Regions from separate parts of the Streptomyces sp. NPDC087310 genome, predicted to be linked through region 4. Evidence: riboswitches for the same ligand, from Rfam matches in the RefSeq annotation. Region 4 holds a riboswitch; each other region holds the start of a gene.
What was found. A riboswitch is a leader RNA that binds a small molecule or an ion and turns the genes downstream of it on or off. The one in region 4 is predicted to bind cobalamin.

Region 1: linked by a shared signal. The riboswitch ahead of ACIO3P_RS36855 (cobalamin biosynthesis protein) and the one ahead of metE (5-methyltetrahydropteroyltriglutamate--homocysteine S-methyltransferase) in region 4 are both predicted to bind cobalamin.
Region 2: linked by a shared signal. The riboswitch ahead of ACIO3P_RS33180 (ribonucleoside-diphosphate reductase subunit alpha) and the one ahead of metE (5-methyltetrahydropteroyltriglutamate--homocysteine S-methyltransferase) in region 4 are both predicted to bind cobalamin.
Region 3: linked by a shared signal. The riboswitch ahead of cobN (cobaltochelatase subunit CobN) and the one ahead of metE (5-methyltetrahydropteroyltriglutamate--homocysteine S-methyltransferase) in region 4 are both predicted to bind cobalamin.

What each region holds. Positions count from the first base shown of each region.
Region 1 covers NZ_JBIUYF010000013.1:63,535-71,001, forward strand. The annotation lists gene ACIO3P_RS36845 (anion permease) at 1-741, shown strand, start outside; gene ACIO3P_RS36850 (hypothetical protein) at 754-1,017, shown strand; cobalamin riboswitch at 1,154-1,292, shown strand; gene ACIO3P_RS36855 (cobalamin biosynthesis protein) at 1,329-2,336, shown strand; gene ACIO3P_RS36860 (cobyric acid synthase) at 2,333-3,928, shown strand; gene ACIO3P_RS36865 (putative cobaltochelatase) at 4,014-6,122, shown strand; gene cobO (cob(I)yrinic acid a,c-diamide adenosyltransferase) at 6,122-6,721, shown strand; gene ACIO3P_RS36875 (cobyrinate a,c-diamide synthase) at 6,715-7,467, shown strand, end outside.
Region 2 covers NZ_JBIUYF010000010.1:20,308-27,774, reverse strand. The annotation lists gene ACIO3P_RS33200 (extracellular solute-binding protein) at 1-1,259, opposite strand, end outside; gene ACIO3P_RS33195 (GntR family transcriptional regulator) at 1,500-2,264, shown strand; gene ACIO3P_RS33190 (carbon starvation CstA family protein) at 2,444-4,663, shown strand; gene ACIO3P_RS33185 (YbdD/YjiX family protein) at 4,660-4,902, shown strand; cobalamin riboswitch at 5,028-5,170, shown strand; gene ACIO3P_RS33180 (ribonucleoside-diphosphate reductase subunit alpha) at 5,315-7,467, shown strand, end outside.
Region 3 covers NZ_JBIUYF010000004.1:55,776-63,242, forward strand. The annotation lists gene ACIO3P_RS15340 (cobalt-precorrin-6A reductase) at 1-564, shown strand, start outside; gene ACIO3P_RS15345 (precorrin-2 C(20)-methyltransferase) at 477-2,084, opposite strand; gene ACIO3P_RS15350 (precorrin-8X methylmutase) at 2,081-2,722, opposite strand; gene cobG (precorrin-3B synthase) at 2,735-4,150, opposite strand; cobalamin riboswitch at 4,236-4,423, shown strand; gene cobN (cobaltochelatase subunit CobN) at 4,458-7,467, shown strand, end outside.
Region 4 covers NZ_JBIUYF010000005.1:641,753-649,219, reverse strand. The annotation lists gene ACIO3P_RS22155 (ABC transporter ATP-binding protein) at 1-648, opposite strand, end outside; gene ACIO3P_RS22150 (sensor histidine kinase) at 950-2,167, shown strand; gene ACIO3P_RS22145 (response regulator transcription factor) at 2,164-2,820, shown strand; gene metE (5-methyltetrahydropteroyltriglutamate--homocysteine S-methyltransferase) at 2,939-5,257, opposite strand; cobalamin riboswitch at 5,420-5,618, opposite strand; gene ACIO3P_RS22135 (hypothetical protein) at 5,832-6,482, shown strand; gene ACIO3P_RS22130 (SAM-dependent methyltransferase) at 6,525-7,373, opposite strand; gene ACIO3P_RS22125 (EF-hand domain-containing protein) at 7,445-7,467, opposite strand, start outside.

The DNA.
Region 1 (7,467 bases), on a different contig from region 4:
GGGCTCGTCTCGCTGGCCCACGGCACCAATGACGCGCAGAAGACCATGGGCGTCATCACGCTCGCCCTGGTCACCGGCGGTGTTCTCGCCCCCGGCTCCAACCCGCCCCTGTGGGTCATCGTCTCCGCGGGGATCGCCATCGCGCTCGGCACGTACCTCGGCGGCTGGCGCATCATCCGCACCATGGGCACCGGCCTCACCGACCTCCAGCCGCAGCAGGGCTTCGCCGCCCAGACCAGCGCCGCGACGGTCATCCTGGCCTCCTCGCACCTGGGCTTCTCGCTCTCCACCACGCAGTCCTGCTCCGGCGCCGTGATGGGCGCCGGGCTCGGCCGCAAGGGCGGAGTGGTGCGCTGGTCCACCGCCACCCGGATGTTCGTCGCCTGGGGGCTGACGCTGCCGGCCGCCGGTCTGGTCGCCGCGGGCGCCGAGTTCCTGACCGGCCAGGGCACCTGGGGCATCGCCGTCGTCGCGGTCCTGCTGGTCGCGGGCTCCGCCGGGATCTGGCTCGCCTCGCGCCGCCGTCCGGTCGACCACACCAACGTCACCGCCGGGACCGGCGCCGACCCCGACACCGGCCTCGCCGCCGAGCCGGCCGGAGTGGTGACCACCGCCATCGCGGCCGTCACCCCGCCTCCCCCGGCGGGCGCCCCCGGCCAGGACCTCTCGACCACCATCCCGGCCCCCGCGGCCACCACCCCGGGCCAGACCGGCGAGCCGGCCCGCCCCGCCACGGTGTAAGGAAGCGACCGTATGAACATCGACTGGGCAGCACTCGGCTCCGTCTTCGGCGTCAGCCTCGTGGCGACCGTCGCCCTCGTGGGCCTCTTCACCCTCGGCATCGTGGGCCTCGCCAAGCGGGGTTCCACGGCCCCCCAGGGCCCGGCCGGCACATCGGCCGCCGCCTCCACCCCCGCCACCGGCTCCGCGCCGCTCGCGGCCCGCGCCGGCGCCTACGTGTGCTTCGCACTCTGCGTCGGGGCCGTCGCGTACGGGATCAGCCTCATCGTGGCCTGAGCCCACGAGCGGCCCTCATAGGAGCCCCGCATCGGCCGACCGGTCCGATGTGGGGCTCCGCACGATGTGGGGCTCCGCACACTGTCCCGCCGCAGGTCAAGGATGAGTTGACGGGTGTTGCACGGCGTGGTGGACTTCCGGGGCCATTGACGACGGCAGTAGAGGAAGCCGGTGCGAATCCGGCGCGGTCCCGCCACTGTCACTGTGAGCCCATTGCCGGTCGCGGCACTGGCCTCCAGGAGCCAGGAACTCTCGCCGTCGCACTACGTACGTCGAACCGGGGCGCGGACCCTGAGTGAGGACACTTCGCCATGCCTGGCTGCGGTTCCGCCGCGCGCGGCGGCTCAGCCGCCCTTGCCGCCGAGCGGGTCTTCGCGTACGGCGCCACCCTCGGCCTCCTGGCCGACCGGCTGTTCGGCGATCCGCGCCGGGGACATCCGGTGGCCGCCTTCGGCCGGGCCGCCGGGGCCGTCGAGCGCGCGCTGTGGCGCGACCACCGCGGCTGGGGCGCGCTGCACACCGCGCTCTGCGCCGGAGGCGCCGCCGGGGCCGCGGCACTGGCCGCCGCCACGGTACGCCGCGCCCCCGCCGCCTCCGTGGCGCTGACCGCCGCCGCCACCTGGTCCGTGGTCGGGGGCACCTCGCTGGGCCGCGAGGCACGGGCCGTCGGCGCGGCGCTCGCCGCCGGGGACCTCGAAGCCGCCCGGCAGCGTCTGCCGCATCTGTGCGGGCGCGATCCGTACTCCCTGGACGAGGCGCAGATCGCGCGCGCCGTCGTGGAGTCCGTCGCCGAGAACACCTCCGACGCCGTCGTGGGCGCGCTGGTGTGGGGCGCGGTCGCCGGGGCGCCGGGGCTCGTCGGGTTCCGCGCGGTGAACACGCTGGACGCGATGGTGGGCCACAAGAGCGACCGTTACCGCCGGTTCGGCTGGGCGTCGGCCCGCCTCGACGATGTCGTGGGGTGGCCGGGGGCCCGGCTGACCGCCGCGCTGGCCGTCGCCGCCGGGGCGGACAGACGCGGCGCGCTGCGGGCCGTACGGCAGGACGCGCACCGCCATCCGAGCCCCAACGCGGGCCCGGTGGAGGCGTCGTTCGCCGGGGCGCTCGGCGTACGCCTGGGCGGGACGCTCGCGTACGGCGGGCGGGTGGAGCACCGGCCCGTCCTGAACGCCACGGGGCGCCCGGTCGGGGTCCCGGACATCGAGCGCGCCGTGCGGCTGGCCCGCCGGGTCAACGTGCTCGCTCTCGCGGCCTGTGTCACGGGCCGACTCGGGTACGGCGCGGTGCGCGCGGCCCGCACCACCAGGAGGCGTGGATGAGCCGGAACAGCGGCGGCACCGGGCTCGGCGGAGGGCTGCTGATCGCCGGCACGACCTCCGACGCGGGCAAGAGCGTCGTCACGGCGGGGATCTGCCGCTGGCTGGCGCGCCGGGGCGTGAAGGTGGCGCCGTTCAAGGGCCAGAACATGTCGCTGAACTCGTTCGTGACGCGCGAGGGCGCGGAGATCGGGCGCGCCCAGGCGATGCAGGCGCAGGCCGCGCGCGTGGAGCCGACCGCGCTGATGAACCCCGTGCTGCTGAAGCCGGGCAGCGACCGCAGCAGCCAGGTGGTGCTGATGGGCAAGCCCGTCGGGGAGTTGAGCGCCCGGGGATTCTTCGGGGGGTCCGGGGGGTCGTCCCCCGGGAAGGCGCTGCACGGGGGGCGGCAGGAGGCGCTGCTCGGGCCCGTGCTGGCGTGCCTGGAGGAGCTGCGGTCCACGTACGACGCCGTGATCTGCGAGGGCGCGGGCAGCCCGGCCGAGATCAATCTGCGCCGTACCGACATCGTGAACATGGGGATCGCGCGGGCCGCGCGGCTCCCGGTGGTCGTGGTCGGGGACATCGACCGGGGCGGGGTCTTCGCGTCCTTCTTCGGGACGACCGCGCTGCTGAGCCCCGAGGACCAGGCGCTGATCGCCGGGTATCTCGTCAACAAGTTCCGGGGCGATGTCTCGCTGCTGGAGCCGGGGCTCGACATGCTGCGCGGGCTGACCGGGCGGGCGACGCTCGGTGTGCTGCCCTTCCGGCACGGTCTGGGGATCGACGAGGAGGACGGGCTGCGGGTCTCGCTGCGCGGCGCGGTGCGCGAGTCGGTGGTGGCTCCCCCGTACGGCGCCGACGTGCTGCGGATCGCGGTCTGCGCCGTACCGCTGATGTCGAACTTCACCGATGTGGACGCGCTGGCTGCGGAGCCCGGGGTCGTGGTGCGGTTCGTGGACCGTCCCGAGGAGCTGGCCGACGCCGACCTGGTGATCGTGCCGGGCACGCGCGGCACGGTGCGGGCGCTCGCGTGGCTGCGGGAGCGCGGGCTGGCCGACGCGCTGGCCCTGCGGGCCGCCGAGGGCCGCCCCGTGCTGGGGATCTGCGGCGGCTACCAGATCCTCGGCGAGCGGATCGACGACGAGGTGGAGTCCCGGGCGGGTGAGGTGGCCGGGCTGGGACTGCTGCCCGTACGGGTCAGGTTCGAGCGGGAGAAGACCCTCGCGCGGCCGGTCGGGGTGGCCCTCGGCGAGCCTGTCGAGGGGTACGAGATCCACCACGGCGTCGCGGATGTGCGCGGCGGGGACGCCTTTGTCACGGACCAGGAAGGGCGGGCGCTGGACGGCTGCCGGGCCGGGTCCGTCCAGGGCACGCACTGGCACGGGGCGCTGGAGAGCGACGCGTTCCGGCGGCGGTTCCTGACGGAGGTGGCGCGGACGGCGGGCCGGCGGTTCGTACCGGCCCCGGACACCAGCTTCGGCGCGCTGCGCGAGGAACAGCTCGATCTGCTCGCTGACCTCGTCGAGGAGCACGCGGACACGGCCGCGCTGCTGCGTCTGATCGAGGAGGGCGCCCCGGCCGGGCTGCCGTTCATCCCTCCGGGGGCCCCGTGAGCACCGTGGGACTGAACGCCGTGGGACTGAGCACCGTGGGACGCCGTCCGGTCATCGATGAGTCATTCGAAGGAGCGATCAGCCTATGAGCACCCCTTTTCCGTTCACCGCCGTGGTGGGGATGGACGATCTGCGGCTCGGTCTGCTGCTGAACGCGGTCAGTCCGGCGGTCGGCGGCGTTCTCGTACGGGGTGAGAAGGGCACGGCGAAGTCGACGGCCGTACGGGCGCTGGCCGCCCTGCTGCCCGAGGTGCCGGTGGTGACGGGGTGCCGGTTCAGTTGCGACCCGGCGGCGCCGGATCCGCGCTGCCCGGACGGTCCGCACGGTCCGGACGGTCCGCACGATCCGGACGGTCCGCACGGGAGCGTCCCCGGCGAGGCGCGGGCCGCGCGGATGGTCGAGCTGCCCGTGGGCGCGTCCGAGGACCGCCTCGTGGGGGCGCTGGACATCGAACGGGCGCTCTCGGAGGGCGTGAAGGCGTTCGAGCCCGGTCTGCTCGCGGACGCGCACCGCGGGGTGCTGTACGTGGACGAGGTCAACCTGCTCCACGACCACCTCGTGGACCTGCTGCTGGACGCGGCGGCCATGGGCGCCTCGTACGTCGAGCGCGAGGGCGTCTCCGTACGGCACGCCGCGCGCTTCCTGCTCGTCGGGACGATGAACCCGGAGGAGGGCGAGCTGCGGCCGCAGTTGCTGGACCGCTTCGGGCTGACCGTGGAGGTCGCGGCGTCCCGCGAGCCCGACCTGCGGGTGGAGGTGGTACGGCGGCGGCTCGCGTACGACGACGACCCGGCCGGGTTCGCGGCGCGCTGGGCCGACGAGGAGACCGCGCTGCGGGAGCGGATCGTCGCGGCGCGCGCGCTGCTGCCGCAGGTGAGCCTCGGGGACACGGCGCTGCGCCAGATAGCCGCGACCTGCGCCGCGTTCGAGGTGGACGGGATGCGCGCGGACATCGTGATGGCGCGGACGGCGACGGCGCTGGCCGCGTGGGCGGGGCGTACGGACGTCACCGCCGACGACGTCCGGCAGGCGGCGCTGCTGGCGCTGCCTCACCGCAGGCGCCGTAACCCCTTCGACGCGCCGGGGCTCGACGAGGAGAAGCTCGACGACACGCTGGAGGAGTTCCAGGGCGACGAGGACCCGGATCCCGACGGGCCCGACGGCCCTGACGGCCCCGACGGGCCCGGAGGCGGGGGCGGACAGCCGCCGCACAGCGGACCCGAGGCCCCCGACACGCCCGCGCAGGACGGTCCGGCGCAGGACGACACGCCCGCGCCCCAGGAGACGGACGCCCGGCCGGAGACACCGCCCGAGGGCGGGCAGCCGCGCGCCGGGGCCGGTGAGCAGGCCCCCGTACGGTCCGCCGAGCCGTTCCGCACGAAGGTGCTGAGCGTGCCGGGGCTGGGCGAGGGCGCGGCCGGGCGGCGCTCCCGGGCCCGTACCGAGCGGGGCAGGACGACCGGGTCCCGGCGGCCCCGGGGCGCGCTGACCAAGCTGCATCTCGCGGCGACCGTACAGGCGGCGGCGCCGCACCAGCGGGCGCGGGGGCGCAGCGGTCCCGGCCTCGTGGTGCGCAGGGACGACTTGCGGCAGGCGACCCGGGAGGGGCGTGAGGGCAACCTCGTGCTCTTCGTGGTCGACGCGTCCGGTTCGATGGCGGCCAGGCGGCGGATGAGCGCGGTGAAGGGCGCGGTGCTGTCGCTGCTGCTCGACGCGTACCAGCGGCGCGACAAGGTCGGTCTGGTCACCTTCCGGGGGAAGGACGCGGAGGTGGCGCTGCCGCCGACGTCCTCGGTGGACGCGGCGGCTGCCCGGCTGGAGTCCCTGCCGACGGGCGGGCGGACCCCGCTGGCGGCCGGGCTGCTGAAGGCGCACGACGTGCTGCGGGTGGAGCGGATGCGGGACCCCGCGCGCCGTCCGCTGCTGCTGGTGGTGACGGACGGGCGGGCCACGGGCGGCCGGGACCCGGTGGAGCTGGCGGCGCGCGCGGCGCGTCTGCACGCGGCGGACGGGACGGCGTCGGTGGTCGTGGACTGCGAGACGGGTCCGGTACGGCTCGGGCTCGCCGCGTCGCTCGCCGGCGATCTGGAAGGCACGGCGATCACGCTGGACGAGCTGCGGGCCGACAGCATCGCCGGGCTCGTACGGGACGTACAGCACACCAACAACGGACAGCCCAGGAGGGCCGCTTAATGCCGCAGGGACAGCCGGAGAACGTACCGGACGACGGTCTCACCACCCGCCAGCGCCGCAACCGTCCGCTGGTGCTCGTCCACACGGGCACCGGCAAGGGCAAGTCGACGGCGGCGTTCGGGCTGGCGCTGCGCGCGTGGACGCAGGGGTGGCCGATCGGGGTCTTCCAGTTCGTGAAATCCGCGAAGTGGAAGGTCGGCGAGGAGCAGGCGCTCAAGGTGCTCGGGGCGAGCGGCGAGGGCGGCTCCGTCTCCTGGCACAAGATGGGCGAGGGCTGGTCCTGGGTGCAGCGGGACGCGCAGTTCTCCAACGAGGAGGCGGCGCGGGAGGGCTGGGAGCAGGTCAAGCGCGATCTGGCGGCCGAGACGCACAAGCTGTACGTGCTGGACGAGTTCGCGTATCCGCTGCACTGGGGGTGGGTGTCGACCGACGAGGTGATCGAGGTGCTGCGGAACCGGCCCGGCACCCAGCACGTGGTGATCACCGGCCGTAACGCGCCGCAGGAGCTGATGGACTTCGCGGACCTCGTCACGGAGATGACGAAGGTCAAGCACCCGATGGACGCGGGGCAGAAGGGGCAGAGGGGCATCGAGTGGTGAACGTCCCGCGTCTGGTCATCGCCGCGCCGTCCTCCGGAAGCGGGAAGACGACGGTCGCGACGGGCCTGATGGCGGCGTTCTCGGAGCGCGGCCTCGCCGTCTCCCCGCACAAGGTCGGCCCGGACTACATCGACCCCGGGTACCACACCCTGGCGGTGTCGTCGGGGTCGTCGGGGTCGTCAGGTGGCGTCACGCGCCCCGGCCGGAACCTCGACGCGTACATGTGCGGCCCCGGGCTGATCGGGCCGCTCTTCGCGTACGGCGCCGCCGGGTGCGACCTGGCGGTCGTCGAGGGCGTGATGGGGCTGTACGACGGCGCCTCCGACCAGGGTGAACTGGCCTCCACCGCCCAGGTGTCGAAGCTGCTGCGGGCGCCGGTGGTGCTGGTCGTGGACGCCTCGTCGCAGTCGCGTTCCGTGGCGGCGCTGGTGCACGGCTTCGCGTCCTGGGACCCGGAGGTGCGGATCGGCGGGGTGATCCTCAACAAGGTCGCCACGGACCGGCACGAACGGCTGCTGCGGGACGCGCTGGACGGCTCCGGGGTGCCGGTCATGGGGGTGCTGCGACGTACGGACCAGGTCGGTACGCCCTCGCGCCACCTCGGTCTGGTGCCGGTGGCCGAGCGGCGTACGGACGCGCTCGACGCGATGACGGAGCTGGCCGGGCGGGTGCGGGCCGGGTGCGACCTGGAGGCGCTGCTGGCCCTGGCGCGCAGCGCGCCCGAGCTGGCCACGGAGGCGTGGGAG
Region 2 (7,467 bases), on a different contig from region 4:
ATGGCGGCGTCCGCCTCCTTCGCGGCCTCCGCCACCGGCTGCTTCCCGGTGGCGATGGACTGCAGCATCTTCTGGAGCACCTGGGCCTTCTCGACCTGGCCCCAGCCCGGCGCCATCGGCACGAACCAGCTCGACTCGGCCGCCGTCGCCGGGACCGCGGTCGCCGGGTCGCTCTTCAGCGTCGCGAGGTCGGTCTTGTTGTTCGGCAGGTTGCCCTTGCCCATCAGGCCCTTCTGGCCCTGGGCGCCGGTGAAGGCGTTGATCCACTCGGCGGCGGTGGCCTGCGCCTTCGACTTGACCGGTACGGCCAGGTCGGAACCGCCCAGGAAGACAGGCATGTTGGAGCCGGACGGACCCGGCATCACGAAGTTCTCCAGGTTGCCCTTGAGCTTGCCGGTCTTGTCGCTCTTCGGGTCCTCGGCGGTGGCGCCCTCCCAGGCGGCTCCGAAGATCATGCCGGACTGGCCCTGGCCGTACACGATGTAACGGTCGGACTCGTCCTTGGTCTTGTCCGCGTGCATGTACGCGTCGAGGACCTTCTTGTACTCCGTCAGCCCCTTGAGGGACTCGGGCGAGGAGAGGTTCGCCTTGAACGTGCCGCCGCTGTCCTCGGCTATGGAGCCGCCGGCGTCGTACACGAAGGACATGGCCGCGTACCAGTCGCGCGAGGGCTGGTACCAGGCGCTGAACTTGTCGCCCTTCTTCGCCTGGATCTTGTCGAGTCCGGCGGTCAGTTCGGCGTACGTCTTCGGTACGGCGGTGACCCCGGCCTCCTTGGCGACGTCCTTGCGCCAGTTGGCGACGCGGCCACCGGCGTAGTACGGCACGCCGTAGGTCTTGCCGTTGTACGTCACCGACGACTTGAGGCCGTCGAGCCAGGTGTCCGCGTTGTCGAACTTCGCGGGGTCGAGCTCGGCGAAGGCGCCCTTCACCGTGTAGCCCAGCATCTCCGTGTTGCCCATCTCGACGACGTCGGGGGCCTTGTCGGTGGCGAGCACGGCGTCGAGCTTGGTGTTCTTGTCGGGCCAGCCGTAGTACTCGTGCTTGATCTTGATGCCCGGGTGCTTCTTGACCACGGCGGCGTCCGCGGCCTTGACCAGCTCCGGCCAGTTGTTCTGGGCGTCCACCGTCAGCCAGACGGTGAGTTCCTTCGCGGAATCTCCCCCGGCCGCCCCGCCCTTCGGGTCGTCGGAACCACAGGCCGCGAGGCCGATCACCATGCCTGCGACGCCGACCGCCGCGATGAGCTTGCGCTTCACGCCACCCTCCTCAGGGACACTGCAACCCCCCCTGGTCCAATTAATGGTTTAGACCAGTAGGGGGGAGCTTGGCCTAGACCTTTAGGGGTGTCAAGGGTGTATAAGAAGGGCAGTCGTGTCCGTTATCGGACCGACACCTGAGCGAGGGCGACGCCTCGTGGCAGGACCGTGCCACCATGTGAGCCGCGACAGACGGAGGAGCCGGTGACGGCAGCAGCGCAGGAGTCGGGAAGGCAGGCCATGGCCACGGACGGGGTCGGTACGGAGACCGAGGGCGGACCCGCCACCCGTACGGCCCGCGTACCCAAGTACTACCGCTTGAAGCGGCACTTGCTCGACATGACGGAGACGCTGCCGCCCGGGACACCCGTACCCCCGGAGCGCACCCTGGCCGCCGAGTTCGACACCTCGCGGACGACCGTGCGCCAGGCGCTCCAGGAACTGGTCGTCGAGGGCCGGCTCGAACGCATCCAGGGCAAGGGCACCTTCGTCGCCAAGCCCAAGGTCTCCCAGGCCCTCCAGCTCACCTCGTACACCGAGGACATGCGCGCCCAGGGCCTCGAACCGACCTCCCAACTCCTCGACATCGGCTACGTCACGGCCGACGACACCCTCGCGGGACTCCTCGACATCACCGCCGGCGGACGCGTACTGCGGATCGAGCGGCTGCGGCTGGCGAGCGGCGAGCCGATGGCCATCGAGACCACGCACCTCTCGGCGAAGCGCTTCCCCGCGCTGCGCCGCTCACTCGTCAAGTACACGTCCCTCTACACGGCGTTGGCGGAGGTGTACGACGTCCATCTCGCCGAGGCCGAGGAGACGATCGAGACGTCCCTCGCCAACCCGCGCGAGGCCGGGCTGCTCGGTACGGACGTGGGCCTGCCGATGCTGATGCTGTCGCGCCACTCGCTGGACGCGGCCGGCGAACCGGTGGAGTGGGTACGGTCGGTCTACCGCGGCGACCGCTACAAGTTCGTGGCGCGCCTCCAACGCCCGCGCCCGTGACGTAGGACCGGGCCGGGGGCCCGGTCCGGAACCCGTGACGAAAACCCGCCACCCCCGCATAAACCCACCGGGCGCGGGCACGTAACGTACCGGGATATGGGCTGGTGGTGGCGTGTCCCGGGATGGTCCCCTAGATTTCCTGCGCATTAAGCAGGTGACCAGTGAGGGGACGACTCGCCATGCCAGAGCCCGCACCGACCGAGGCGCCGTCGACGGACGACCGGCCGAAATCCATACGTGGTCTCACCCCGAGATCCATCCTCGTCTGGGCACTGGTCGCCCTGGTGGGCGCGGCGGGCTGGGCGGTGCTCGCCCTCTCCCGGGGCGAGGAGGTCTCTGCCGCCTGGATGCTGGCCGCCGCCCTCGGTTCGTACGCGATCGCCTACCGCTTCTACTCCCGTTTCATCGCGAACCGGGTCCTCAAGGTCGACAAGACCCGGGCCACCCCGGCCGAACGGCTCGACAACGGGGTCGACTTCCACCCCACCGACCGGCGCGTGCTGTTCGGCCACCACTTCGCGGCCATCGCGGGCGCCGGGCCCCTGGTCGGCCCCGTACTCGCCGCGCAGATGGGGTATCTGCCCGGCACCATCTGGATCGTCGCGGGCGTCATCTTCGCCGGCGCCGTCCAGGACATGGTGACGCTGTTCTTCTCCACCCGCCGCGACGGCCGTTCCCTCGGCCAGATCGCCCGGGACGAGATCGGCCCCTTCGGCGGCGCCGCCGCGCTGATCGCCGTCTTCATGATCATGATCATCCTGCTGGCCGTGCTGGCACTGGTCATCGTCAACGCGCTGGCGCACTCGCCGTGGGGCGTCTTCTCCATCGCCATGACCATCCCGATCGCCCTCTTCATGGGCGTGTACCTGCGGGTGCTGCGCCCCGGTCGGGTCACCGAGGTCTCGCTCATCGGGGTGGCGCTGCTGCTGCTCGCCATCGTGGCGGGCGGCTGGGTCGCCGAGTCCTCGCTCGCCGACACCTTCACGCTGGAAGCCGGCACCCTGGTCATCTGGATGATCGCGTACGGCTTCCTCGCCTCCGTACTCCCGGTGTGGATGCTGCTGGCGCCGCGCGACTACCTGTCGACCTTCATGAAGGTCGGCACGATCGTGCTGCTGGCGCTGGGCGTGGCGATCGCGCTCCCGACGCTGAAGATGGACGCCGTCACCGAGTTCGCGAGCCGCGGTGACGGTCCGGTCTTCGCCGGGTCCATGTTCCCGTTCGTCTTCATCACCATCGCGTGCGGCGCGCTCTCGGGCTTCCACTCCCTGATCTCCTCGGGCACGACGCCGAAGATGGTCCAGAAGGAGACCCAGATCCGGATGATCGGTTACGGCGCGATGCTGACCGAGTCGTTCGTCGCGATCATGGCGCTGATCGCCGCCTGCATCATCGACCCGGGCCTGTACTTCGCGGTCAACTCCCCGGCCGGTGTGATGGGCGGTACGGTCGAGTCCGCGTCGCAGGCGGTCGCCAACCTCGGTTTCACCATCTCGCCCGACCAGCTCGCCCAGGCGGCGAAGGACGTCGAGGAGACCAGTCTGCTGTCGCGCACCGGTGGCGCGCCGACCTTCGCCCTCGGTATGGCGGAGATCTTCTCGTCCGTCGTCGGCGGCACCGCCATGAAGGCGTTCTGGTACCACTTCGCGATCATGTTCGAGGCGCTGTTCATCCTCACCACGGTCGACGCGGGGACCCGTGTCGGGCGCTTCATGCTCCAGGACATGCTCGGCAACGTGTACAAGCCGATGCGCCAGGTGAGCTGGAAGCCGGGCGTCTGGTTCGCCAGCGCGGTCGTGGTCGGCGGCTGGGGCTACTTCCTCTGGGTCGGCGTCCATGACCCGCTGGGCGGCATCAACCAGCTCTTCCCGCTCTTCGGCATCGCCAACCAGCTCCTGGCGGCCGTGGCGCTCGCCGTCTGCACCACGCTGCTGGTCAAGTCCGGCCGTCTGAAGTGGGCCTGGGTGACAGCCGTGCCGCTGGCCTGGGACGCGGCCGTCACCCTCACCGCGAGCTGGCAGAAGATCTTCTCGGGCGACCCGAGGGTGGGCTTCTTCACCCAGCGCGACGTGTACCAGTCGGCCATCGACCGGGGCGAGGTGCTGGCCCCGGCCAAGACCATGGACGACATGCACACCGTCGTCACCAACTCCACGGTGGACGGGGTGCTCTCGGCCCTCTTCGCGGTCCTCATCCTCGTGGTCATCGCGGACGCGGGACGGGTCTGCTTCAAGGCGATCCGCGACCCGGAGTCCGTCCGGCTGGTGGAGGCCCCGTACACCGAGTCCAGGATCGTCGCCCCGGCCGGCATGATCCCCACCAAGGAGGAGAAGGCGGAGCTGGCCGCCGCCGAGGCCACGGCGCGGGAGAGCGTCCCGGCGGGGACGGGCCCGGCATGACCTGGCTCCGGAGCCAGGCCCGGAGTCGGAGTGGGAGCCGGGTGGAGCGGGTACGGCAGGTGGCCCGGCGGGTCCGCTGGTACGTGCGGGAGTTCACCGGCGAATCGGCGTACGAGCGTTACGTGGCCCACGCCACCGCCGGTGACCCGGCCGGCCAGGTCATGACCCGCCGCGCCTTCGAACGCAGCCGCACGGACGCCCGTGAGGCCGACCCGCGCGAGGGATTCCGCTGCTGCTGAGCGGTTGTTGAGCGGTTGCTGAACGCTCACGGAGTGCTCGCGGAGTGCTCGCCGGGCGCTCGCCGGGCCGCCGCTGATCTCGTACCGCGGCGACGTACGACACAACATCTGGGGGGTGGCGCACCGCGCGCCCCCCAGATGTATGCTCGACCTCGCTGTCGACGCAGGGGAATCCGGTGTAAATCCGGAACTGTCCCGCAACGGTGTGCTGTGGCGCGCTTTGTCGCGCCCTCCAGTCCGAACACCTGCCGACAGTGCGTCCGGCTCGACCGAACCGGACGCCCAGACGTCCGGGCCTCGCGGTTGGGCCGGTGGACGCGGCGCGGTGTGCCGCCCTGCGAGGGCGGGGTACGTCCGTGCGCGCGGACCCGTGCCTCCTCGTGGCCCAGAGCCGAGCGAGGGAGAGAACCACGTGACCATCGCGCCAGCGGATCCGGTTTCAGTTGTCTCGGAAGCACAGTCCGAGGCACAGTCCGAGCACGGGGCGGCGACCGCCGCCGGGCAGGCCGACGCCCCCGGCACCGCGCTGCTGCGGACCCTGACCGAGCTGACCGCCGATCTGCCCGACGCCGACCCGGGCAGGATCGCCGCCGCCGCGCTGCGTGGCCGCAACGCCCGTTCGGACGAGGCCGAGCTGCGCGAGCTGGCCACGGAGGCGGCGGCCGGGCAGATCTCGGAGGACCCGGCCTACTCCCGTCTCGCCGCCCGGCTGCTCACCCGTACGATCGCCGACGAGGCGGCCTCCCAGGGCGCCGTGTCGTTCTCCGCGTCCATCGCCGTCGGGCAGCGCGAGGGCCTGATCGCGGACCGTACGGCCGCCTTCGTGACGCGCCACGCCGACCGGCTCGACGCGCTGATCGACCAGGACGCCGACGACCGCTTCGGCTACTTCGGGCTGCGTACGCTCTACAGCCGCTATCTGCTCCGGCATCCGCTCACCCGTCAGGTGATCGAGACGCCCCAGTACTTCATGCTGCGGGTCGCCGCCGGGCTCGCCGAGGACGAGAGCGCGCACGCGCTGGACGAGGTCGCCGCGCTCTACCGGCTGATGAGCCGGCTGGACTACCTCCCCTCCTCCCCCACGCTCTTCAACTCCGGCACCCGCCACCCGCAGATGTCGTCCTGCTACCTGCTGGACTCGCCGCTGGACGAGCTGGACTCGATCTACGACCGCTACCACCAGGTGGCGCGGCTCTCGAAGCACGCGGGCGGGATCGGGCTCTCGTACTCCCGTATCCGTTCGCGCGGTTCACTGATCCGGGGGACGAACGGCCACTCCAACGGCATCGTCCCGTTCCTGCGGACCCTCGACTCCTCCGTCGCGGCCGTCAACCAGGGCGGCCGGCGCAAGGGCGCCGCCTGCGTCTACCTGGAGACCTGGCACGCGGACCTGGAGGAGTTCCTCGAACTGCGGGACAACACGGGCGAGGACGCGCGCCGTACGCACAACCTCAACCTCGCGCACTGGATCCCCGACGAGTTCATGCGCCGGGTCGAGTCGGACGGCGTGTGGTCGCTCTTCTCGCCGGTGGACGTGCCGGAGCTGGTCGACCTGTGGGGCGACGCGTTCGACACCGCGTACCGCAAGGCGGAGGCCGACGGTCTCGCACGTAAAACGATCAAGGCCCGTGAGCTGTACGGCCGGATGATGCGCACCCTCGCGCAGACCGGCAACGGCTGGATGACCTTCAAGGACGCGTCGAACCGTACGGCGAACCAGACCGCCGAGCCCGGCCACACCGTCCACTCCTCCAACCTCTGCACGGAGATCCTGGAGGTCACGGACGACGGCGAGACGGCCGTCTGCAACCTCGGCTCGGTCAACCTGGGCGCGTTCGTGGACGCGGCCACCGGCGAGATCGACTGGGAGCGGCTGGACGAGACCGTCGTCACGGCCGTGACCTTCCTCGACCGGGTCGTGGACATCAACTTCTACCCGACCGAGCAGGCGGGCCGTTCCAACGCCAAGTGGCGCCCGGTGGGCCTGGGCGCGATGGGGCTCCAGGACGTCTTCTTCAAGAAGCGGCTGCCCTTCGACTCCCCCGAGGCCGCCGCGCTCTCCACCCGGATCGCCGAGCGGATCATGCTCGCGGCGTACGAGGCGTCCTGCGCCCTCGCCGAGCGCAACGGCCCGCTCCCCGCCTGGTCGAAGACGCGCGCGGCGCGCGGGGTGCTCCACCCCGACCACTACGACGTGGAGCTGAACTGGCCGGAGCGCTGGGCGGCGCTGCGCGCCCGGGTGGCGAAGTCCGGCATGCGCAACTCGCTCCTCCTCGCCATCGCGCCGACGGCGACCATCGCGTCCATCGCGGGTGTGTACGAGTGCATCGAGCCGCAGGTTTCGAACCTGTTCAAGCGCGAGACGCTCTCCGGGGAGTTCCTCCAGGTCAACTCGTACCTGGTGGACGAGTTGAAGCGGCTCGGCGTCTGGGACGCGCAGACGCGCGAGGCGCTGCGCGAGTCGAGCGGCTCGGTGGCGGGCTTCACCTGGATCCCTGCGGAGGTACGGGAGCTGTTCCGTACGGCCTGGGAGATCCCGCAGCGCGGACTGATCGACATGGCGGC
Region 3 (7,467 bases), on a different contig from region 4:
GCCACCGCCCGCGTTCCCCTGCTGGCGCTGCGCCGCCCCTCCTGGGCGCCCGTGCCGGGCGACGACTGGCGTACGGTCGGCTCGCTGGAGGAGGCCGCCGGGGCGCTGCGCGGGCTCGGCGGATCCCGCAGGGTCTTCCTCACCACCGGCCGGATGGGGCTCGCCGCCTTCGCGGGCGCGGATCTCGACGCCCACTGGTTCCTCGTACGGTCCGTGGATGCCCCGCAACCGCCGTACCCCGCCCGTACGGAGACCCTGCTCGACCGGGGGCCGTTCACGCTCGACGGGGAGCGGGACATCCTGCGCCGGCACCGGATCGACGTCGTCGTGACCAAGGACAGCGGCGGCGCGGCCACCGCGCCCAAGCTCACCGCCGCCCGGGAGGCGGGGATTCCGGTCGTGGTCGTGCGACGGCCGCCCGTACCGGAGGGGGTGGCCGTCGCGGAGACCGCCGAGGACGCGGTGGCGTGGGTGGCTCACTTCTCGGAGGACGCCACGGAGGACGCCACGGAGGGTTCCGGGGATGGAGACAGGGACGGGGACGGGGCGGAAGGCTCCGGGTAGCGGCGGGGCGTCCAGACGATCTGTTCGCCGCCGACCTCGCCGCCCTCGCCGGCTCCGCGCCGTACCGTCACCGTCTGCGACGAGCCGACGATCAGGATCGTCCGCATGTCCACCTGCGCCGGGTCCAGCTCCGCCAGCCGGACGATCCGTACGCTCTCCTCCGCCCCGCCCACATCGCGGCCCAGTACGACCGGGGTGTCCGGGGCGCGGTGCTCCAGCAGCAGTTCGCGGGCCTTGCCGACCTGCCAGTTACGGCTGGCGGAGCCCGGGTTGTAGAGCGCGAGCACCAGGTCGGCCGCCGCTGCCGCGCGCAGCCGCTCCGCGATGACCTCCCACGGCTTGAGGCGGTCGGAGAGCGAGAGCACGGCGTAGTCGTGGCCGAGGGGCGCGCCGGCGCGCGCGGCGGCGGCGTTGGCCGCGGTCACGCCCGGGAGGACCCGTACGGGGATCGTCCGGTACGGGTCGGCCGACGCGACCTCCAGGACGGCCGTGGCCATCGCGAAGACGCCCGGGTCACCGCCCGAGACGACGGCCACGCGGCGGCCCCGCCGCGCCAGGTCGAGGGCGAACTCGGCGCGCTCGGACTCCACCTTGTTGTCGGAACCGTGCCGCCGCTGCCCCGGGCGGACCGGAACGCGGTCCAGATAGGTGGTGTAGCCGACCAGATCCTCGGCGGAGGCCAGCGCGCCGCGCGTCTCGGGCGTGAGCCACAGCGGACCCGCCGGGCCCGTTCCCACGACCACCACCTCACCGGAGGCGGCGGGGGAAGAGGCAGGGGTCCGGTCCACGCGGCTCGGCAGCACCGCCACCGAGAAGTACGGCACCGACTCCGGGTCCGTCTCCGCCAGCGCGCCCGTGCGCTCCCCGCTCATCGTCGCGCGCTCCACGTACCGCGCGTCCGCCAGCCGCCCCGCCCGCTCGATCGACCGCCGTACGGCCGGGAACGTCCTGCCCAGCTTCATCACGACCGCCGAGTCCGCCGAGGCCAGCCGGGCCGTCAGCTCCTCCTCGGGCAGGGTGCCAGGGAGGACCGTCAGCACCTCCTCGCCCTCGACGAGCGGGGTGCCGAGCCGCGCCGCGGCGGCGCTCACCGAGGTCACCCCGGGGATGACCTCGGTCGGATAGCGGTCGGCCAGCCGCTTGTGCATGTGCATGTACGAGCCGTAGAAGAGCGGATCGCCCTCCGCGAGCACCGCCACCGTGCGCCCCGCGTCGAGATGGACGGCGAGCCGGGCGGCGGACTCCGCGTAGAACTCGTCCATCGCGCCCTGGTAGCCGCCCGGATGGTCGGTGGTGCCGGTGGTGACCGGGTAGACCAGCGGCTCCTCGATGTGGTCCGCGCGCAGATGCTCGGCGGCTATGGAGCGCGCTATGGAGCGGCCGTGGCGGGCGCTGTGGTACGCGATCACATCCGCCTCGGCGATGACCTGCACCGCCCGTACGGTCATCAGGGACGGGTCGCCGGGGCCGAGGCCGACGCCGTACAGACGGCCGGCGGGGAGGCTGCTGTTCTCGGTCATTCCACTTCGCTCGCGATCGCGTTGATGGCCGCCGCCGCGAGGGCGCTGCCGCCGCGCCGTCCCCGTACGACCAGGTGTTCAAGACCGGAGGGGTGCCCGGCGAGCTCGTCCTTGGACTCCGCAGCGCCGATGAAGCCCACCGGGACGCCGATGACGGCCGCCGGGCGCGGCGCGCCCGCCTCGACCATCTCCAGCAGCCGGAAGAGCGCGGTCGGCGCGTTGCCGACGGCGACGACCGCCCCGTCCAGCCGGTCCCGCCACAGCTCCAGGGCGGCGGCGCTGCGCGTCGTCCCCAACTCGGCGGCGAGGGCCGGGACGGCCGGGTCGGAGAGCGTGCAGACCACGTCGTTCTCGGCGGGCAGCCGCTTGCGCGTGACCCCGCTCGCGACCATCCGCACATCGCACAGGATCGGCGCGCCCGCGCGCAGCGCCTCGCGGGCACGGGCCACCACACCGGGGGTGAAGGCCAGGTCGCGCACGAGGTCGACCATGCCGCAGGCGTGGATCATCCGCACCGCGACCTGGGAGACGTCGGCGGGCAGCCCGGCGAGGTCCGCCTCGGCGCGGATCGTGGCGAACGACTGGCGGTATATCGCCGCGCCGTCCTTCTCATAGTCGAACACTGTGGTCTCGCTCATCTCGTCACGTCGTCACGACTGTGTTGTCTTCACGTTCTCGTCCCGCTCGTCCCGTTCGTCCAGCGTGTTCCGCTTGTGTACGGAGACGGTGTAGCGGCCCTCGCCGGTCGCGACCCGGTCCACCCGGTCGCCCTGCGGATGACCGCAGCGCCGCGCGCACCCCGACCAGTACACGGGCAGGCCGGTCCGGTCGCCGTCCCGGCCGGCGGCCACGGACGCGGCGGCGTCGGCCCTCACGTCCGCGAGCGCCTTGGCGCACCCGGGCCGCCCGGTACAGGCGCCGACGCCGAGCCAGGGGGAGTCGGGCTCGGTGACCAGTCCGGCGGTACGGAGCCGTCCGAGCAGGTCGGCGGCGGCGTCCGGAGCCAGGCCGGGAACGATCACCCCGCGCCAGGGCGTCAGCCGCAGAGCAGGGCTCTCGTCCGGAGCACTGCTCTTACAAAGCAGATGTCGCCACTGCGCCACGCTCAGCCGGCCGAGCCGGGGGTACACGGAGAGCGCGACCGTTCCGTCGGGGGAGCGGATCAGCCCGGGGGCAGGGGCTTCCGCCGCACCCCGCGTGTCCCCCGCGTCCCCCGCCAGGACCTCGATTCCGGCCGCCGTCAGGCGTTCCGCCACCGCTGCCGCCAGCCCCCGGGCCGCCCCGGCCGGCAGGTCCCCTACGCGCCAGGCGCCCGTGCCGCTCGCCCGCGCCGCCGTGAGGAAGGTCTCGGCCGCCAGCAGGGCCGCGCGCGGGGCGTCGGCGGCCGGGACGCGTACCGCCCGTACCGCCTGTTCTCCGTACGGCGGGCGGGATGCCCCTATATGCACCTCTGCCGTGCCGTCCCGCCGTGCGAGCAACGTCACATCCGCGCCCAGCGCCGCCACATCGCCCCGGCCGTCGTCCAGCGCGAACAGGAAGCGCCCGGAGAGCTCCGTCGCCGCCTCGCTCGCGCACAGCAGTCCGTCCAGCCGCCGGGCCCACAACTGCACGTCGCCCGCGCCGAGTCCGTCGAGTCCGGCCAGCGGTGAGGCGACGATGTTCCGTATCCGCTCGTGCTCCTCCGACGGCAGCAGTCCCGCCTCGTGCAGGAGGTCCGCCAACTCGCCGCCGCAGCTCGCGCCCAGCCCCCGGAGCTGCACGTTGCCCCGGGACGTGAGGTCCAGGTGGCCGTCGCCCAGCCGCTCCGCCGCGTCGGCCAGCGCGAGCGCCTGGCGGTGCGTCAGCAGCCCTGCGGGCAGCCGGAGCCGGGCCAGGGCGCCGTCGTCGGCGTGGTGCAGCCGCAGCGCACCGGGGCAGGCATCCCCTCGTACCCGTACGGCCTCCCGTACGGCGTCCGGGAGGCTGTCCCGTACGGACTCCCCTACGGCATCCCGCGCCGCGCCCCGGAACGGAGCGCGCGCGGCGGCTTCGTCCCGGTTCACGGGTGTTGGCGAGGTGGGCGGCATGGCCGCGAGCATACCCAGGTGGCCCCCGCCCGCCCCCTTCTCGTCCGCCGTCCCGACCGGGCGCCCTCCCCGCCCGTGACCTCAGCACTTACTATGCAGACGGCGGGCCGTCAGGCCCGTCACACGCCAGTGACGGCGTCATGGGGAGGAAGCCCGGTGCGAACCCGGCGCGGTCCCGCCACTGTGAACCCGACAGCTCCGGCCGGAGTGATCCGGTCGTAGCAATCCGGTCGTCGGGTGAGCCAGGAACTCCCGCCGTCCTCCACACCCGCCCGGGGCGCGGACCCCGAGGAAGGCAAGACGCCGCATGCTTCTGCTCCTGTCGACGTCCGACACCGATCTGCTCAGCGCCCGTGCCGCCAACGCGGCGGGCGGTCCGGTCCCGTACCGGTTCGCCAACCCGGCGCGGCTCGCGCTCGACGAACTGCCCGGACTGCTGGAGGACGCCGACCTCGTCGTCGTACGGCTCCTCGGCGGTCTGCGCGCCTGGCAGGACGGTATCGACGCCCTCCTCGCCCGGGACATCCCCGTCGTCGTCCTCACCGGTGAGCAGGCGCCCGACGCGCAGCTCATGGAGGCGTCCACCGTCCCCATCGGGATCGCCGCCGAGGCGCACGCCTATCTCGCGCACGGCGGGCCCGCCAACCTGGAACAGCTCGCCCGGTTCCTCTCCGACACCGTGCTGCTGACCGGCCACGGCTTCGAGCCGCCCGCCGCCGCGCCCACCTGGGGCCGGCTGGAGCGGCGCGTCCGTCCGCCCCGTATCGGCCGGCCGGGCCACGTGGTGACGGAGAAGGCCCCGACGGTCGCGGTCCTCTACTACCGCGCGCACCACATGAGCGGCAACACCGCCTTCGTGGAGACCCTGTGCTCGGCGATCGAGGATGCCGACGCCCGGCCCCTGCCGATCTTCGTCTCCTCCCTGCGCGCGCCCGAGCCGGAGCTGCTGGCCGCCCTGGGGGAGGCCGACGCGATCGTCACCACCGTGCTCGCCGCGGGGGGCACCAAGCCCGCCCAGGCGTCGGCCGGCGGCGACGACGAGGCGTGGGACGCGGGCGCGCTCGCCGCGCTCGACGTACCGATCCTCCAGGCACTCTGCCTCACCAGCAGCCGCGCGGCCTGGGAGGAGAGCGACGAGGGGCTGACGCCGCTGGACGCCGCCTCGCAGGTCGCCGTACCGGAGTTCGACGGCCGGCTGATCACCGTCCCGTTCTCCTTCAAGGAGATCGACGAGGACGGGCTGCCCGCGTACGTACCCGACCCCGAGCGGGCCGCGCGCGTCGCCGGGATCGCCGTACGCCATGCCACGCTGGCGTTCCGTACGAACGCCGAGAAGCGCGTCGCGCTGGTCCTCTCCGCGTACCCCACCAAGCACTCCCGCATCGGCAACGCCGTGGGCCTCGACACCCCCGCCAGCGCCGTCACCCTGCTGCGCCGACTGCTCGCGGACGGCTACGACTTCGGTACGGAGCCGGTGCCCGGCCTGGAGTCCGGCGACGGCGACGAGCTGATCCGCGCGCTCATCGACGCGGGCGGCCACGACCAGGAATGGCTCACCGAGGAGCAGCTCGCCCGTAACCCCGTCCGCATACCCGCCGCCGACTACCGGCGCTGGTACGCACAGCTCCCCGCCGATCTGCGCGCCTCCGTCGAGCGGCACTGGGGGCCGCCGCCCGGCGAGATGTTCCTCGACCGCAGCCGCGTCGGCGCGGGCGGCGACCCGGACGGCGACATCGTGCTCGCCGCCCTGCGGCGCGGCAATCTGCTGATCCTCATCCAGCCGCCGCGCGGCTTCGGCGAGAACCCGATCGCGATCTACCACGACCCCGATCTGCCGCCCTCGCACCACTACCTGGCCGCGTACCGCTGGATCCAGGCGTCCAGCCACGACGGCGGGTTCGGCGCCGACGCCATGATCCACCTGGGCAAGCACGGCAACCTGGAGTGGCTGCCCGGCAAGAACGCCGGGATGTCCGCCTCCTGCGCGCCGGACGCCGCGCTCGGCGACCTGCCGCTGATCTACCCGTTCCTCGTCAACGACCCGGGCGAGGGGACGCAGGCGAAGCGGCGCGTGCACGCCACGCTGGTGGACCACCTCGTACCGCCGATGGCGCGCGCCGAGTCGTACGGCGACATCGCGCGCCTGGAGCAGTTGCTCGACGAGTACGCGGCGATCTCCTCCATGGACCCGGCGAAGCTGCCCGCGATCCGCGCCCAGATCTGGACGCTGATCCAGGCCGCCAAGCTCGACCACGACCTCGGGCTCGAAGCGCGCCCGGACGACGAAGGGTTCGACGACTTCCTGCTGCACGTCGACGGCTGGCTCTGCGAGGTCAAGGACGCGCAGATCCGCGACGGACTGCACGTCCTCGGCGGCGCCCCGACCGGCGCGGCACGCGTCAACCTCGTCCTCGCCATCCTGCGCGCCCGGCAGATCTGGGGCGGTACGTCGTCCCTGCCCGGGCTGCGCGAAGCCCTCGGCCTCGACGAGTCGGCCGCCACCCGCACCGCGGCCGACGACGCGGAGGAGCGGGCCCGCGCGCTCGTCCAGGCGATGGAGGACGCGGAGTGGGACCCGGCGGCGGTGTCGTCGGTGGCCTCGGGCCTGGGTGGTCCGGTGGCCGACATCCTCGACTTCGCGGCCCGCGAGGTCGTCCCGCGCCTGGCCGGCACGGTCGACGAGATCGAGCATGTCGTGCACGCCCTGAGCGGCGGCTTCGTCCCGGCGGGCCCGTCGGGCTCCCCGCTGCGCGGCCTCGTCAACGTCCTGCCGACCGGACGTAACTTCTACTCCGTCGACCCCAAGGCCGTACCGAGCCGCCTCGCCTGGGAGACCGGGCAGGCCCTCGCGGACTCCCTCCTCACCCGTTACCGCACCGACAACGGCGACTGGCCGACCTCCGTCGGGCTCTCCCTGTGGGGGACGAGCGCGATGCGCACCTCGGGCGACGACATCGCGGAAGCCCTCGCGCTGCTCGGGGTACGCCCGGTCTGGGACGACGCCTCGCGCCGGGTCACGGGCCTGGAGGCGGTCCCGCTGGCGGAGCTCGACCGTCCCCGTATCGACGTCACCCTGCGCATCAGCGGCTTCTTCCGCGACGCGTTCCCGCACGCGATCGGGCTGCTGGACGACGCCGTACGCCTCGTCGCCGCGCTGGACGAGCCCGCCGAGTCCAACTTCGTCCGCGCCCACGCCCAGGCCGACCTGGCCGAACACGGCGACGAACGGCGCGCCACGACCCGTATCTTCGGCTCCCGGCCCGGTACGTACGGCGCGGGCATCCTCCAGCTCATCGACAGCCGCGACTGGCGTACGG
Region 4 (7,467 bases):
CAGCTCGGCGAGCATGTGCGAGGACACCAGCACCGTCGTGCCGTGCTGCGCGGCCTCCGCCTTCAGCGTGTCCATCAGTTCGCGGCGGACCAGCGGGTCCAGATCGGACATCGGCTCGTCGAGGATGAGCAGGTCGGGGCGCTTCCCGAAGGCCAGGGCGAAGGCGACGCGGGTGCGCTGCCCGCCGGACAGGGTGCCGACCTTCGCCTCCAGCGGCACCTGGCCGGCGCGGACGATGCCCTCGGCGACCGCCTGGTCCCAGCGGGGGTTGAGTTCGCTGCCCAGCCGCAGGGTCTCGGCCACGGTGAAGCGCCGGAACAGCGGCTTCTCCTGGGTCAGGAACGCGGTGCGCAGGACCGACTCCATCGACCCGGGTGCCGTGCCGAACACCCGCAGGGCGCCGGTCGTCGGCCGGATCATGTTCGTGGCCAGGCCCATCAGGGTGCTCTTGCCGGCGCCGTTGGGGCCGACGAGGCCGCAGACCCGCCCGGCAGGCAGCCGGAAGGAGACGTTCCGCAGCGCCCAGCCGCGCCGGTACTTCTTGCCGAGCCCCTGAGCCTCGATCGCTGACTCGCCGGAGCCGGCGCCGACGCCGACGGGGCGCGCGAACTCCGTTCCGCTTCCGTGGTGCGTCACCGCGTGGTCCATGTGGGGCTCCTGTGCGTGGGGGAGGGGGGAGGGGAGGGAGAGGAGGGAGAGGGAGGGGGATGACGGGGGAGTGAGAGGGGGGCTGCCTGCGCGGGCTCCGGTGCCTCCGGCGTCCCCGCCCGGGTGGCGTCGGCCGTGGTCATGACATGCTCCTTATGCAATGAATGGCGAACGCCGCCCGGTGGAACCACTCTCCTCGGCCGCGTCCCGCGGCGGATCGGGCGAAAGGCAGATCATGCGTGGCCGGCTGCGACTTTCGGCCGGTCGGCGAGAGAGACGACGGTGGACGACGGTGAGAGAGATGGCACGGGCGGCGTACGGAGCGACCGCGGCCACCAGGGGCGAGGGGCGTTCACTGCCCCTGCCCGTCGCGGGGTGGCTGCTGGTGGTCGCGGGCCTGGTCGGCCTCGTCCTGCTGGACTGCGTGGGGGATTTCTACTGGCTCGGCGACAGCAGCCTCACCCAGGTGGGCCTCGCCAAGCTCGGCAGCGCCCTGCTGGCCCTCGCCGGCGTCGTGGTGTCGCCGCGGCTCGACGGCCGGGCGCTGTCGGTGGCCGCCGGCGCACTCGCGTTCGTGTCGCTGTGCGTCTCGGTCCTGCTGCGCGTGGAGCTGTCGATCAGCTCGCTGGCGTACGGATTCGCCGAACCGGCCGCACTGGCGTCGCTCCTGCTGCTCGTCGCCTGGCGGGGGAAGCCGTCATGGGCGGCGTTGGCCGTCCCCCTGCTGTGCGCGGCGATCGTACTGCGGCCGGTGTCGATCAATATGCGGCAGTCCACCACCATCCTGGCGCTGCTCTTCGCCCTGGGAGCGGTCACGGCGCTGAGTGTCGGCCTCGTGATGCGCCTGCTCCTGGCGGACCGGCGGCGGCAGGCGGCGGCGCTCAGGCTGGAGCAGCGTACGGAGTTCGCCAGGGACCTGCACGACTTCGTCGCCCACCACGTGACCGGCATCGTCGTCCAGGCGCAGGGGGCCCAGGCGATGGCGGGCCGGCGGCCCGAACTGGTGCCGCCCGCGCTGGAACGGATCGAACAGGCGGGTTCGGAGGCGCTGACCTCCATGCGGCACATGGTGGGGATGCTGCGCGACGCCGACGGGGAGGTGGCGCTGACACCGCTGGCGGGCATCGGTGAAGTGCGTTCGCTGGTCGAGGAGTTCTCGGCCGTCGGCGGCGCCCGGGCCCGGCTCGATCTGGAGGGGAGCTTCGACGACCTGCCCGTGGAAGTGACCACCACCGCACACCGGGTGGTGATGGAGGCCCTCACCAACGTACGTAAGCACGCCCACGGCTGCACCGAGGTACGGGTACGCGTGGACCGCTCGGGCAACCAGGTCACCGTACGGGTCGGCGACGACGGGCAGCCGCGCCACGTCTCCCACGGTGGCTTCGGGCTGAAGGGGCTGGCCGAGCGGGTGGGCCTGGTCGGCGGAAGCGTCCAGGCGGGGCCGGTGGCGGGTGACGGCGGCTGGGCTGTCGAGGCGAGGCTCCCGGTGTCCACGGCCGGGGCGATGGTCTCGTGACGATCCGTGTGCTGATCGCCGACGACCAGGCGATGGTCCGTGCCGGGTTCACGATGATCCTCGCCGCCGAGGACGACATCGAGGTCGTCGGGGAGGCCAAGGACGGGGTGCACGCGGTGGAACTCGCCGAGCGCCACCGGCCCGACGTGGTGCTGATGGACATCCGCATGCCCCGCATGGACGGGCTGGAGGCGCTGCGCAGGCTGACCCGCCCCGGCACGGTGAACCCGCCGAAGGTCGTCGTGGTCACGACGTTCGACGACGACGAGTACGTCCAGCGCGCCCTGAGCGAAGGCGCCTCCGGCTTCCTGATCAAGGACTCGGGGCCGGCCCTGCTGGTCGAGGCCATCAGGGCGGCGGCCTCCGGCGAGGCGCTGGTGAGCCCGGCCATCACCGTACGGTTGCTGCGGCGCGTCAACAACGCGGCGCCCGCCCCTCGGGAGCCGCACACCGCGCTCTCCGAGCGGGAGAAGGACCTGGTGCGTCTGGTGGCCAGAGGGCTGACCAACGCGGAGATCGCCGCCGAACTGACCATCTCGGTGGGCACGGTGAAGACCCATCTCGGCAACGTGCAGGTCAAACTGTCCGCCCGTAACCGCGTGGAGATCGCCGCCTGGGCCTGGGAATCCGGCCTGGTCGACGGGCGGCGCTGAGAGGCAAGCGGAAAGCGGAAAAGGCAGAAAGCGGAAAAGGTAGAAAGCGGGAAAAGCGGAAAGCGGAAAGCGGGGGCCGGGGCGTGCGTACGCGTCCCGGCCCCCGCGGGTCTCTCCGTCAGGACGTGGGCAGTTCGCCCCGGACCGTGCGGGCCGCGGTGACCAGGTTCTCCAGGGACGCCCTGGTCTCGGGCCAGCCGCGGGTCTTCAGGCCGCAGTCGGGGTTGACCCACAGGCGTTCGGCGGGGATGGCCTCCAGGCCCTCGCGGAGCAGGGCGGCGGCCTCGTCAGCGCCGGGGACGCGCGGGGAGTGGATGTCGTACACGCCGGGGCCCGCCTCGCGGGGGTAGCCGTGGGCGGCGAGTTCGCGGGCGACCTGCATGTGGGAGCGGGCCGCTTCCAGGCTGATGACGTCGGCGTCGAGGTCGTCGATGGCCTGGACGATGTCGCCGAACTCGGCGTAGCACATGTGGGTGTGGATCTGGGTGTCCGGGCGTACGCCGCTGGTGGTGAGGCGGAACGACTCGGTGGCCCAGTCCAGGTACGCGGCGCGGTCGGCGGCGCGCAGCGGCAGCGTTTCGCGGAGGGCGGGTTCGTCGACCTGGATGACCGAGGTGCCGCCCGCTTCCAGGTCGGTGACTTCGTCGCGCAGGGCGAGGGCGACCTGGCGGGCGGTGTCGCCGAGCGGCTGGTCGTCGCGGACGAAGGACCAGGCGAGCATGGTGACGGGCCCGGTCAGCATGCCCTTGACGGGGCGGTCGGTGAGGGACTGGGCGTACGAGGTCCAGCGCACCGTCATCGGTTCGGGGCGCGAGATGTCGCCGGCCAGCACCGGCGGGCGGACGTAGCGGGTGCCGTAGGACTGCACCCAGCCGTGCCGGGTGGCGAGGTAGCCGGTGAGCTGTTCGGCGAAGTACTGCACCATGTCGTTGCGTTCGGGCTCGCCGTGGACCAGGACGTCGATCCCGGTCTTCTCCTGGAAGGAGATGACCTCGCCGATCTCGGCGCTGATGCGCTCCTCGTAACCGGCCGTGTCGATCCGGCCCGCGCGCAGGTCGGCGCGGGCGGTGCGCAACTCGTCGGTCTGCGGGAACGAACCGATGGTCGTCGTCGGCAGCAGCGGCAGCGCGAGGTGCGCGCGCTGGGCGGCGGCGCGCTCGCTGTACGGCTGCGAGCGGCGGCCGTCGGCGTCGGTGACGGCGGCGGTCCTGGCCCGTACGGCCGGGTCGTGGGTGAGCGCCGAGTCCGTACGGGAGGCGAGGTCGGCACGGTTGGCGGCGATCTCCGCGGCGATGGCGCCGGTGCCCCGGGCCAGCCCCTTGGCCAGGGTGACGATCTCGGCGCTCTTCTGCCGGGCGAAGGCGAGCCAGCGCAGGACCCCCGGGTCGATGTCGCGTTCGGCCGCGGTGTCGAGCGGTACGTGCAGCAGGGAGCAGGACGCGGCCACGTCGACCCGGTCGGCCAGGCCGAGGAGCGTCCCCAGGGTGGCGAGGGACTTCTCGTAGTCGTTGATCCAGATGTTGCGGCCGTTGACGACGCCCGCGACGAGCCGCTTGCCGGGGAGTCCGCCGGCGGCGGCGAGGTCGTCGAGGTTGGCGGCGCCGGCGTCGGTGAAGTCCAGCGCCAGCCCCTCGACGGGGGCCTTCGCCAGGACGGGCAGGGCGTCGCCGAGCCGGTCGAAGTAGGAGGCGACCAGGAGCTTGGGCCGGTCGGTCGCCCCGCCGAGGTCGCGGTAGGCGCGGGCGGCGGCGTTCAGCTCGGCGCGCGTACGGTCCTGGACGAGCGCGGGCTCGTCGAGCTGCACCCACTCGGCGCCGGCGGCGCGCAGGTCGGCGAGGACCTCGGCGTAGACGGGCAGCAGCCGGTCGAGCAGGGTCAGTGGCTCGAAGTCGGCGGCCACCCCGGGGGCGGGCTTGGAGAGCAGGAGATACGTGACGGGGCCGACGAGGACCGGGCGGGCGGTGTGCCCGAGCGTGAGGGCCTGCGTCAGCTCGGCGACCTGCCGGGTGGAGTCGGCGGTGAAGACGGTGTCGGGGCCGAGCTCGGGGACGAGGTAGTGGTAGTTCGTGTCGAACCACTTCGTCATCTCCAGCGGCGCCACGTCCTGGGTGCCGCGGGCCATCGCGAAGTATCCGTCGAGCGGGTCGGCCGTGACGGCGGCCCGGTGCCGCTCGGGTACGGCGCCGACCATGACGCTGGTGTCCAGGACGTGGTCGTAGTACGAGAAGTCGCCGGTCGGCACCTCGTGGACGCCGGCGTCGGCCATCTGCCGCCAGTTCGCCCGGCGCAGGCCGGCCGCCGTCTCCCGGAGGGCGTCCGCGGTGACGCGGCCCTTCCAGTACCCCTCGACGGCCTTCTTCAGTTCCCGGTTCGGGCCCTGGCGGGGGTAGCCGTACACGGTGGCTCGTGCTGCCGCGGCTGCGGACTTCGGTGTCACGGAAATCTCCTTCGCGAGATGACTCCTGAACATCCCGGGGACGGGACGCGGGCGCGAAGGGGTGACGGGACCCGACGGTCGGTGCGGCGCCTCGGGCGCGCTCGTCCGTCCGGTATGTACGCCGACCCGCCCACGAGGTCACCGGGATATCCGTACGCGAACGGTCGCGTACGGGCAACGGGCAGGTCTTCGGACTCGCGGGCACATCTGCCGAGGCAGACACCTACTGGCCGTCGCTTCCCGGATCCGTGCGGATCCAGTGCGTATGACGGCGGTCGTTCCCGCTCACCGCTGCGGGGCAGTCCCGGATTCCCACCGGGTTCCCTCTTACGACGCGTCTGCCTGGAGGGCAGGGCGAACCAGCTACGCCCGCCACGATAGAGCGTGGACGCCTCCGTGGACCAACCTTGGCCGAACTTGTTCACATTCCGGAAGGTGACAGAAGGCGATAGAAGGTGACAGGGGGCGCGGGGTCGTGTCGCGGAACGGGCCGGAGCGCAGCAAGGTGGAGGAGACCGGCGGTCCGGAGGAACCGGACGCAGGAGAAGGAACGGGCGAAGGAGGGGGCACCGGCGTGACGACCGGCAGTGGGTCCGGGCGGCGGGGCGCCCGTCTGCTCGACAGCCCGGTCATCGGGCTGCTCCCGTGGATCATCTTCGCCGTGGTGGTGGGGCCGGGCCGGTTCGAGCTGGGGGTCGGGCTGTCGCTCGCCTGCGCGCTGGCCGTGGTGGCCGCCGGGCGGATCTGGCGTCCGCACAGCTCGTGGAAGCTCCTGGAACTCTGTGACGTGGTCTTCTTCGCGGTGCTCGCCGTCGTCGGGGCGCTCGCCGCCGACGGCACCAGCCGCTGGCTGGAGACCTACGCGGGGGAGATCGCCAATATCGCGCTGGTGCTCATCGCGTTCGGCTCCATGGCCTTCCGGGCGCCCTTCACCCTCCCGTACGCGCGCGAGCAGGTGCCCCGTAGCCGCTGGGACTCGCCGCTCTTCCTGCGCACCAACTACGTGGTCACCGGGGTGTGGGGTGCGGCGTTCCTGGTGGGAGCCGTCGCGGGCGGCTACGCCGACCTGGTGCAGCACGACCCGGACAACATCTGGACCGGGTGGATCATCCAGATCGCGGCGATCGTCGCGGCCCTGCGCTTCACCCGCTGGTACCCCGCCCGGGTGAGAGCCCGCGCCGCCGCCGGGAACGCCGCGTCCCCGCCGCCGGACGGGGAGCCGTGAGCGCCGCCGCCGCCCGCTGGACGGCTCCGACCTGCGGGGATGTCATCCGTTCCCGGGCTGTGGGGCGGGCGTCTCCGCGAAGATCCAGCGGTTGGCCGCCAGCGGGTCGTCCGGTTCGGGGAAGGGGCCGTGGTCGTGGAGGCGGGTGAAGTCGTACGGGGAGCGGACCGAGACCGACCAGCCCCGCCGGGCGAGTTCGGCGGCCGACGCGGGGCGCGGCTCCGGGTCGAAGAGGGCCGGCAGGTCGAGGCCGATCTGCTCCCGCGCCGTGGTGTAGAGGGGGTGGGCGCGCACCTTCGCCCCCTCCACCTCCTTGATCTCGTACGCCAGCGTGCTCCCGGCCGTGCTCAGCTCGGCCACCGTCGCGATGAGATGCCGCTCGGCCGCCGCCGGGAGGTAGAGCAGCAGCCCCTCGGCGAGCCAGGCGGTCGGTACGGCCGGGTCGAACCCCGCGGCGAGCAGCGCGTCGCGCCAGTCGAAGCGGAGGTCGGCCGCGAGCGGTCTGCGGTCGGCCGTGGGGACGGCCCCCGACCGGTCGAGCACCGCCTGTTTGAAGGCGAGCATCTCCGCGGTGTCGACCTCGTGGATCACGCAGCCGGGCGGCCAGCCGAGCCGGAACGCCCGGGAGTCCAGGCCCGCGCCCAGCAGCACCACCTGGCGCACGCCCGTCTCCACCGTACGGAGCAGATGGTCGTCCAGGACCCGGGTGCGTACGGCGAAGTAGCGGCCGAGCCGTTCCCAGAACGGGTTCGTGCGGCCCCCGGGGATCTGGTCCGCCCGGACCGGCCAGCCGGCCGAGGCCGGTGCCGCCCGGACGAAGTGCTCCGCGAACTCGTCCCGCGCCAGAGGGGCCGGACGGTGGGTCTCGATGGCCCGCGCGGCGGCCACCATGAGGGCGGTCAGGCCCACGCCGCCCGCCGCGTCGGGGTCCCGCTCCGGGGCCGTGCCGTCGAGGGGCAGGGTCACAGGGCCACGCCCGCGGTCA